2 regions of the Yersinia kristensenii genome follow, and region 1 is predicted to be linked to the other one. Evidence: riboswitches for the same ligand, from Rfam matches in the RefSeq annotation. Region 1 holds a riboswitch; the other holds the start of a gene.

Region 1 (5,185 bases):
GCTGAGTGGCTGGTGGATTCTACGGCGCGCGCTGTCGGAAGCGCACATTGCCGATGAAAATAAAGTGGCATTAATTGCCAGCGAAGAGCGCTTTCGTCACATGGCGGAAGCCGCCACCGATTGGCTATGGGAAACAGATGCCAACCTGCGCATCACCTATCTCTCCCAGCGATTTACCACTATTACCGGGCTCAGTGTCGAGCGCTGGTTAGGCCGTAATCTCGACTCCTTGCTCAATTGTGACCATATTCCGCTACGATCCTGGCTGCAATACACGCATTTAACAGAATCCCGCAATGAGCTGCAATGCACGTATTTCTCAGCCAAAGGTGACAAACGTATTTGCCGTGTTTATGCCAAACCCATCATCAAAAATGATGAAAACATTGGTTTTCGTGGCACTGTTTCTGACATCACCCAAGAGATAGAAGCACAAGAGCGAATTCAGCATCTTTCTCTGCATGACTCGCTGACCGGTTTACCCAACCGTATGAGAATGAAAGAATTTCTGGAAAGTAAGCTGCGTAATTTAACCGCTGCACCGCATCCGTTGGTGATCCTCAATGTTGATTTGGATAAATTTAAACCCGTTAACGATACCTTTGGCCATATGGCGGGTGACCAGGTGCTCCATCAAGTATCTGAACGGCTGAGAAGTTGTTTGCGCGATCAGGATTTAGTGGCTCGTCAAGGGGGAGATGAATTCATCCTAATTATTACCGGGCTTTCTTCAATCAAAGAAATTGAAGACCTCTGCACGCGCGTTATTGACCGCATTGAAAGCCCATATATTATTAATGATCAGGATATTTTTATCAGCGCCAGCATCGGTATTGCGCTAGCGCCACAGGACTCCATGCAAGCCGAGGAGCTGTTGCGCTTCGCAGATATTGCGATGTATGAAGCCAAAAATAGTGGCCGCAACCGCTGGAGTTTTTATTCCAGTGAAATGAATGACCGCCTAATGCAACGCAGCGAGTTAGAGCGTTTCTTGCGCCAAGCTATTAAACACAATGAATTCAACCTTTACTATCAGCCGCGCTATCGTATTGCAGGAACCAAACTTACAGGTGCCGAAGCGCTGGTGCGCTGGAACCACCCGGTGTTGGGGCTGCTGATGCCAGATCAATTTATTGCTTTGGCAGAAGAGACCGGCCTTATTACCGCCATCAGCGATTGGACGATGCTTCAAGCCTGTCAGGATGCAGCTACATGGCCCGCCTCACTGATTGTTTCAGTCAATATATCTGCCATTGAATTCCGCAGCCAACATCTTATTGAGCGAGTGCGACAAGTTTTGCGGCAGACCGGGTTACCGAGCCACCGGCTGGAGTTAGAAATCACTGAGCGGATAATGATTGAAGATGCAGATGGCGCCTTTAAAACCATGACCGCATTGAAAGCCTTGGGCGTGCGTTTATCAATGGATGATTTTGGGACTGGATATTCCTCACTGAATTATCTGCGCCGCTTCCCATTCGATGGTTTGAAAATTGATAAGAGCTTTATTGATGAGCTGACGCAGTCCCGTGAAGGGCAATCAATTGTCGAGGGAATTATTAACCTCGGCCACGCGCTCTCTATGACCGTGACCGCCGAAGGCGTTGAAACCACAGAACAACTTGAGCATCTACAAGCGTTAATGTGCGATGAAGCCCAAGGTTATCTTCTGGGTAAGCCAATGAAATTAAATGAATTATTAAATATTACTCATCAAACAGATAATGATAAATAAAACATCAAGAAAAATGGCTCAGCCTCTGGATAAATGACTTACAAAGGCTGAGCCGCAGCAGTTTTACTGAGTGGGTTGGCTTTTTAATTTGAAGTTAACAATATCGTAAACCAAACCATCTATTGTACTTTTGACTTGTTCTGCAGAAATCGGTACGCCGCTGTTACTGACATCCTTACCATAAGCTTTGCGTACGACGACAATAACGGGTTTGCCGGTATTAGAATCAATAACCTGTAATTCCAAATAAAGCGCAGTATGTTGGGTGCGGTTACCGGTCGCCGCCATAGTTCCGGCAATAACAGCGGCTATTGGAATCATCTCATAGACTTGAATATCTTTATCTTCCGCAGAAACTGCGGTAATTGCACCTCGTACAATCAAAATATTGTGTTTTTTCGGTGAATTGACTAGCGGTAATTGTTGGCTAACGGCCTGTTTAAGCCTTTTATTCGCGTAAGCTAATATTTCATCTAATGTTTTCTGACTTACTCGTTGAGTTGGGCTTGATCTTGGATAATAGACCAACGGCGTATAATAAATGCCAGTGTATTTATCAACATTGAAATCGGGTGAAACCCAACGCAATACTTTCTGGCCACTTGCGGATTCAGATTCTTGTAACTTACTGTAATCACCAAGAAAACCAGAGTACTGCGCACTGGTTGTGACCTTTGAGGCGCATCCTGCCATTAATATCCCGACGGCAAACAGCGCCGCTATCTTATAACTGTTCAGAATGGCCATTATATTTTCCTATATGTTCATTAGGGAACTAAAAAAACAGAGATGTGGAAATAGACCGGGAAGACAAAAGAGTCAGAATGTCCTCTATTTAAATGTTAAACCATGGCAAAATATTTGCTGAATATAAATTCAAAAATTAAAAGCCCCCGCAGAGGCTGATCATTAAATTTAATCTGAGAATAAAATCTTGGCAGGATAGAGAGAAGATCGGGCAAGAGTTAAGACACCAGAGTCTCCAATTGATAAAGGCCATCAAGAAATGCGGGAATAAAACTCCCCGGCCCAGCGACGCGTTGAGATACCTGCCCGCCGACTTGCGACATAATTCGGCAAGCGGTAGCAACATGGTGCAAACGATCCCCGTCTAGCGCACAAAATGCCGCCACCACCGCAGACAGCGCACAACCAGTGCCCACCACCCGGGTCATCAGCTTATCACCGCCAGCCACGGCAAAATCGCGTTGACCATCAGTGACATAATCTACCTCACCGGTTACGGCAACCACCGTCTGGGCCTGTCGGGCCAATTGGCGAGCAGCAGGTAAAGCTGCCAGCGACGTATCCACACTATCCACTCCGCGCCCCATGGTCGCCATACCACTCAATGCCATGATCTCCGAGGCGTTTCCACGTATAGCCGCAGGTTTTAGTGTGAGTAAATGGCGGGCGAAATCAGTACGATATGCCAGCCCGCCCACCGCAACGGGGTCCAGCACCCAGGGTGTTCCCGCTTGATTAGCCGCGATTACCGCGCTCAACATGGACTCTGCTCGCGCCCGATGCAGCGTTCCAATATTAATAAGCAAACTGTTCGCCATAGCACTGAATTGCGCGGTTTCTTCCGGCTCTACCACCATGGCGGGGAAAGCCCCCAGAGCGAGCAACACATTAGCGGTAAATGACTGCACCACTTCATTGGTCAGACAATGCACCAATGGCGGCGTGGCACGGAATTGATGCCAACTGGCGGTAGCCCGTGCATCTGGGAAAAGAGTGGGTGAAATAGAGGTGTCAGTGTGGATGGTATTCATAGTGTCCCCTCACCGGCGAACAGGAAGGGGAGGCCTTGTTTAAGGCACCGCAACTTCCCTCCGCTGGCATAATCCAGATCAGGTCATACGGGTCTTATCTCAGCCACACCAGATTAAACGGTGGGCACCCCGAGTCAACGAACTTCATTATTAACACGTTAACCCATATTCATCACTCAGAATGATACAATTTTGCTGAATATAGTTTTAATTGCTCGCATTATCATGTTGATAGAATAAAACCTCATATTCTCAATGGGATAACTCAAAAACCATTAGCGAATTTTTAGTATTTTTATCCTCAAACTTGGCCTATCTTAGGGAGCATTATTCTGCCTTTTAATGGTGATTCTGATGCCAAATTCTGCTTTATCCCCGCTAATGCCCGCATTTGAGCACCATCAGACTCATCTTTCTCTTACCTCGCCACAAATACAGCTATCTTGTGGCAAATGGCTGCCGCCCAATGCTGAGTGGATGCCAGAACCCTTGTGGCAAGGTATTAAGCTGATTCTGGTGCTGCGCGGCTCATTGCAATGCCGCCTGGAAAATCAGGAAAACATCACCATCAGCAGCCCAACACTCTGTGTGATTGCCAATCATGAAGAAAATATCAGCCACCAGCGTTTTACCCCCGACACTTCAATGCATTATGCCAGTGTGCGTTTAGATGCCGAGATGCTCGACTCCCTCGAAATATCTGACCTGCCGCTATTGCAGCGGGCAACTCAGCACGGGCCACAGTTATTGTGCCAGCCCGCCAGTAAACCGATGCAGGCGCTGGTGCAACAAATGATAACCAACCCACTGCAAGGGAAATTCCGCGATTTGTATCTGGCAGGTAAAGCATTGGAACTCAGCGCTTTTGCACTGGAGCAGCTACAGGGACAGCACACGCCCACTAACCCACCGCGCCTTAATCAGGCGGATATTGAGCGCATCCATCAGGCCCGCGAATTACTGGCCGCCGACCTGGCTAATGCCCCAACACTCTATCAATTGGCCCGTCAAGTGGGGTTAAACGTGCGCAAGTTGAATCATGGTTTTAAAATGTTACTGGGCTGCACCGTCGCCGCCTGCTTACAAGAGCTGCGCTTGCAACAAGGCTACCGTCTGCTGGTCAGCGGCGACTGCCCAATAGCTAATGTGGCCTGGTCGGTAGGCTATACCCCAGCTCACTTCTCAACCGCATTTCGTAAACGTTTTGGTTTGTCGCCTCACACACTGCGCCAATAATTCAGTCTCTTTTCATTAAGTTATATTTTATCTAAAACAATAGTCGCAGAAATTAAAGTGACTGCGCTGTGGCTTGAATACAAATGAGATACATTCCCATTTTTGGGAAATGACCTCTAGGAAAGCCACATTATGACGTCCCATTTACGCCATTTACTACCACCAGCGGCATTCATTGCTTTATGCTTCCCGGCCCTGAGCCAGGCTGACAGCGATAAAAAAGCGGCAGCAGATACGCTTATCGTGACCGCCAAACAGGCTGAATCCCCCACTGGGCCGGTCAACGGTTATATTGCGACCCGCAGCAGCACCGCCACCAAAACCGATACCCCGCTGATTGAAACGCCGCAAGCTATCTCAGTGGTCAGCCGGGCTGAGATAACGGCCCATAATGCCCAATCCGTGGCCGAAGCCTTGCGCTATACCTCGGGAATAT
Region 2 (5,185 bases), 1.5 Mb from region 1:
TTGCGGATGCCCAGTGTGTGATAAGGCAGGAAGTGAATTTCTTTCACCCCAATCTCATCCGCAGCAAAATCGACAATCCCTTGTACTGAGCGACGGTCAGCATTGAAATCCGGGATTAAGGGCACCCTTACGGTGATATGGGTGCCTGCTGCCGCTAATTTGCGGAAGTTATCCATGACCCGCTTAGCCGAACCGCCAGTCCACTGCTGAAAACGGCGCTCATCGGTGTGTTTCAAATCTGCCAGCATCAAATCCAACCAGGGTAAAGCGGGGGCGATATAGCGCCACGGGGTATGCAAACAAGATTCAACCGCGGTATGAATGCCAAGCTGATGGCAGCGCTGCAATAATTCAGCGGCCACTTCCGGCTGCATAAAAGGTTCGCCGCCAGATAATGTCACCCCGCCGCCACTGCGCCGATAAAATGGCAAATCGCGCAGTAAAGTCTCCATAGTGGCGTCGATATCCATTGGGCTGCCGCACACCGTCAACGCGCCACTGGGGCAGCGAACTTTCAGTGCTGAAATGTCGTCTTCAGCCAAGAATTGACGATGAATAACAAGTTTATTATCAATGCGTTGGATTGCTTCCGGGCAAGTCTGATGACATAAATCGCAACCTGATAAGCACAAGCGAGGGTCAAATAACACCTCTGGCTTAGGCGAACGACTTTCAGGGTTTTGGCACCAGCGGCAACTCAGCGAGCAGCCTTTGAGGAACACCACACTGCGAATGCCGGGGCCGTCATGAGTGGAATAACGTTGTAAGTTGAAAATCATCTTATTCCTCCCCTTGGCGGTGATCCTCGCCACTATTGCACGATAACCTGCTTTCAATGGTTGCCAGTATCTGCGTAATATAGGGAAAGAAAAATTGATGAAGTTTGCCGAGGAGTTCCCCTTTTATGTCTACTTCCCGCTTGCAACAGCAGTTTATTCGCCTTTGGCAGCGTTTTAGTGGTTTGCCCACAGAAACCACTTTGCAGGAGCTGGCTGAGGTGCTCTGTTGCTCGCGCCGCCATGTGCGCTCTTTATTGGGCAGTATGCAGCAAGAGGGTTGGCTGAGTTGGCAGGCGGAAGCCGGCCGTGGTAAGCGCTCACAACTGACCTTCCTCTGTTCCGGATTGGCCTTACAACAACAGCGGGCCGAAGAGTTGTTGGAACAAGAAAGTATTGATCAACTGGTGCAGTTGGTCGGGGATAAAAAAGCGGTGCGCCAAATGCTGCTATCCCAGTTGGGGCGCAGCTTCCGGCAAGGTAAACATATTCTGCGGGTGCTCTATTACCGGCCATTACAAAACCTATTACCCGGCACCGCGTTGCGCCGCTCAGAAACTCATATGGTGCGGCAGATTTTTAACGGCCTGACGCGGATAAATGAGGAAAATGGGGAACTGGAACCTGATTTATCTCATCACTGGCAAGCCATCAGCCCATTACATTGGCGCTTTTATTTGCGCCCAGCCATTCATTTTCATCATGGCCGTGAGCTGGAAATGAATGATGTGATTACCAGCCTGACTCGGTTAATCCCCCAACCGCTGTTTTCGCATATCACGGCAGTGCGCTCGCCGACGCCGTATGTGATTGATGTGCATCTCAGCGCCCCGGATAACTGGTTGCCGTGGTTGTTGGGCAGTGTGCACGCCATGATCTTGCCGCAAGAGTGGGAAAATCAGCCGGATTTTCGTCGGCATCCGGTCGGGACAGGCCCTTATTCTGTGATTCGAAATCACCATAGCCAATTGAAAATTCAGGCATTTGATAATTATTTTGGTTTTCGCGCACTGATTGATGAGGTCAATATTTGGGTATTACCGGAGCTGTCTGAAGAATTGGTTTATTCTGGTGTGCAATTGCAAGCTGACGATACCAGTAAAAATGAGCTGGAAAGTCGGCTGGAAGAAGGCTGTTATTTTCTGCTATTCGACCAGCGCTCACCCCAAACCTGCCATCCTGACATCCGCCGTTGGCTGTGTGAACTCATCACCCCCGTCGCCCTACTCAGCCATGCCGATCCCTTTTATCAGCGCTACTGGTCACCGGCTTATGGCATGTTGCCGCGCTGGCATCATAACCGGCTCACCGTATTGGAACCTAAACCAGAAGGTCTGACCGAACTGACACTGACGTTTTACAGTCACCATTCAGAGTTTGATGCTATCAGCCAAACCTTGACCACATTATTAGCTGCACATGGGGTCAAATTGCTCATAAATGTGGTGGATTATGTCAGTTGGTATCAGGGGGATGCGCAGAGCGACATCTGGCTCGGCAGCGCCAATTTTTATCTGCCATTAGATTTCTCATTATTTGCCACCTTGTATGAGCTGCCACTGCTGCAATATTGCCTGGATGAAAAACTGCACCAAGATGTTGAATTATGGCGAAATAATGCCCTGCCGATGGCGGAATGGAGCCAGCGCTTGGTCAGCCAGAATCAATTTCACCCACTGTTCCATCACTGGCTAGAATTATATGGGCAGCACAGTATGCGCGGGGTGCGCATGAACACACTCGGCTGGTTTGACTTCAAATCGGCCTGGTTTACGCCGCCAGAGGGCTAAACTCGCTTTCGCCCGCCCCAATTAAACTCTACAATAGCGCCGTCTCAACGGGGTGCAAGAACATCGCTAGCCAAGTTCAATCCGGTGCCGCAAGTGTTAAAAACACAGCGAGCCGGGTTCAGACAGTGGCGGACAGCACGGAGAAACCGGAGCGTACTTGAAGTACGTGAGGATTTCGAGTACTGCCCAACGCTGTATCAACCACGGCGCAGCACGTTTTTGCTGAGAGCAAACCCGTCGAACCTGATCCGGTTAACACCGGCGGAGGGATTTGAGAAAAATAACGCCGTATCATCTTGATATTTATGTTATTTACCGCCTCAGATACCTTTGCCACCTTTATCCTTAAGGAGTGCAAAGTGTTTAAACGCATGATTTCCTGCTTGTTTTTGCTGTCTGCTGCTGCCGTCGCTGCTGATAAACCCACATTGACTGTTTATACCTATGATTCTTTCGCGGCTGATTGGGGCCCCGGGCCGTCGATTAAAAAAGCCTTTGAAGCCGAGTGTGATTGCCAGCTGAAATTTGTAGCACTGGAAGACGGTGTTTCCCTGCTGAACCGCTTGCGGATGGAGGGTAAAAATAGTCAGGCCGATGTGGTGTTAGGCTTAGATAACAATCTGGTTCAAGCGGCAGAGCAAACCGGATTATTCGTGCCGAGTCAGGTAGATACCAGCGACCTAACTTTGCCGGAAAAATGGCAGAATAACACTTTCGTCCCCTACGATTACGGCTATTTTGCTTTTGTGTATGACAAAAACAAACTGAAAAACCCGCCGAAAAGCCTGCAAGAATTGGTCGACAGCCAAGAGCCGTGGAAAGTGATTTATCAAGACCCGCGCACCAGCACACCGGGCCTCGGTTTAATGTTGTGGATGCAAAAAGTCTATGGCGACCAAGCCCCGCAAGCATGGCAAAAATTAGCGAAAAAAACCGTCACCGTGACCAAAGGCTGGAGCGAAGCTTACGGCTTGTTCCTAAAAGGTGAAGGCGATTTAGTGCTGAGCTATACCACTTCTCCGGCTTACCATCTGATTGAAGAGAAGAAAGACAACTATGCCGCGGCCAATTTTAGCGAAGGCCATTATCTGCAAGTGGAAGTGGCCGGTGTGGTGGCGTCCAGCAAACAACCGGAACTGGCGCAGCGCTTTATGCAGTTTATGGTCACCCCTGCATTCCAGAATCATATTCCGACCGGCAACTGGATGTATCCAGTGATCAAAATGGATTTACCGGCTGGATTTGAAACACTCACCGTGCCGCAAAAAGCTTTACAGTTTGATGCAAAAGACGTGGCAGATAATCGCGGTAAATGGATTCAAACATGGCAATCCGCCGTCAGCCATTAATCGCCCCCTGGCTGTGGCCGGGGCTGCTGGCGGCCTTGCTGATAGTCGGTGTCGCCTTGCTGGCGTTCAGCGCTATCTGGCGTCATGCCCCGGCAGCCGACTGGCAAAGCATCTGGCATGACCGCTATCTGTGGCATGTGATTCGCTTCACTTTCTGGCAGGCGTTTCTTTCTGCGCTGCTGTCCGTTATTCCGGCGATTTTTTTGGCGCGCGCCTTATACCGCCGCCGCTTCCCTGGCCGCCAACTGATGCTGCGCTTATGCGCCATGACACTGGTGCTGCCGGTGCTGGTCGCCATTTTTGGCATTCTGACAGTGTATGGCCGCCAAGGTTGGCTGGCGGCGCTGTTGGGCTGGCTGGGGGGTGGATTACCGCTTCTCACCCTATGGTTTACAAGGGATTTTGCTGGCGCATATTTTCTTTAATATGCCGCTGGCGACCCGCTTGTTATTGCAGTCATTGGAAAGCATTGCCGTTGAACAGCGCCAGTTAGCCGCCCAATTGGGCATGAACGGCTGGCAGCATTTTCGCTGGGTCGAATGGCCCTATCTGCGCCGCCAAATTCTGCCGACTGCCGCGCTGATTTTCATGCTGTGTTTTGCCAGCTTTGCCACCGTGCTTTCTCTGGGGGGCGGGCCGCAAGCCACCACCATCGAACTGGCTATTTATCAGGCGCTTAGCTATGACTACGATTTGGGGCGCGCCGCATTATTGGCACTGATTCAACTGGGCTGTTGCCTGGGCTTGGTGGTGCTGAGCCAACGGCTAAGTTCAGTGTTAGCGGTGGGGAATACCCACGGTCAGGAGTGGCGTAGTCAGCAAGACAGTTCGTGGTCGCGCATTAGCGATACCTTGTTAATCGGGGCAGCATTATTATTGATGGTGCCGCCATTACTCGCCGTCGTGATTGATGGCAGCAATAAAACAATCTTGACCGTGCTACAGCAACCGGCGCTGTGGCAAGCTTTCTTTACCTCACTGATCATCGCCATTGGCGCAGGATTATTGTGTGTCACTCTGACCATGATGCTGCTATGGAGTAGCCGTGAGCTGAAACTGCGCCACCACGCAGCTTACGGACAAGCCTTGGATATCAGCGGCATGGTGATTCTGGCGATGCCGGGGATCGTGCTGGCCACCGGTTTTTTCTTATTACTCAATGACACGCTGGGCTTGCCGCAATCACCTTATGCATTGGTGATTTTGACCAATGCGCTGATGGCGGTGCCCTATGCATTAAAAGTGTTGGATAACCCGATGCGCGATCTGG

The links. Region 1 has a riboswitch for thiamine pyrophosphate ahead of thiM (hydroxyethylthiazole kinase). Riboswitches for the same ligand answer to the same signal wherever they lie in the genome.
Positions count from the first base shown of each region.
Region 2: it holds a riboswitch for thiamine pyrophosphate, as region 1 does, so the genes downstream of both, thiB (thiamine ABC transporter substrate binding subunit) here and thiM (hydroxyethylthiazole kinase) in region 1, are expected to answer to the same signal.

Region 1 is NZ_UHIY01000001.1:2,022,209-2,027,393, reverse strand. It holds gene DX162_RS09355 (bifunctional diguanylate cyclase/phosphodiesterase) at 1-1,735, shown strand, start outside; gene DX162_RS09350 (DUF3313 domain-containing protein) at 1,799-2,482, opposite strand; gene thiM (hydroxyethylthiazole kinase) at 2,701-3,513, opposite strand; TPP riboswitch at 3,552-3,655, opposite strand; gene DX162_RS09340 (helix-turn-helix domain-containing protein) at 3,868-4,749, shown strand; gene DX162_RS09335 (TonB-dependent receptor plug domain-containing protein) at 4,882-5,185, shown strand, end outside.
Region 2 is NZ_UHIY01000001.1:568,466-573,650, forward strand. It holds gene DX162_RS02670 (glycyl-radical enzyme activating protein) at 1-779, opposite strand, end outside; gene sgrR (HTH-type transcriptional regulator SgrR) at 905-2,566, shown strand; RNA gene DX162_RS02680 (sX9 sRNA) at 2,661-2,734, opposite strand; TPP riboswitch at 2,759-2,853, shown strand; gene thiB (thiamine ABC transporter substrate binding subunit) at 2,926-3,915, shown strand; partial or broken gene thiP (thiamine/thiamine pyrophosphate ABC transporter permease ThiP) at 3,891-5,185, shown strand, end outside.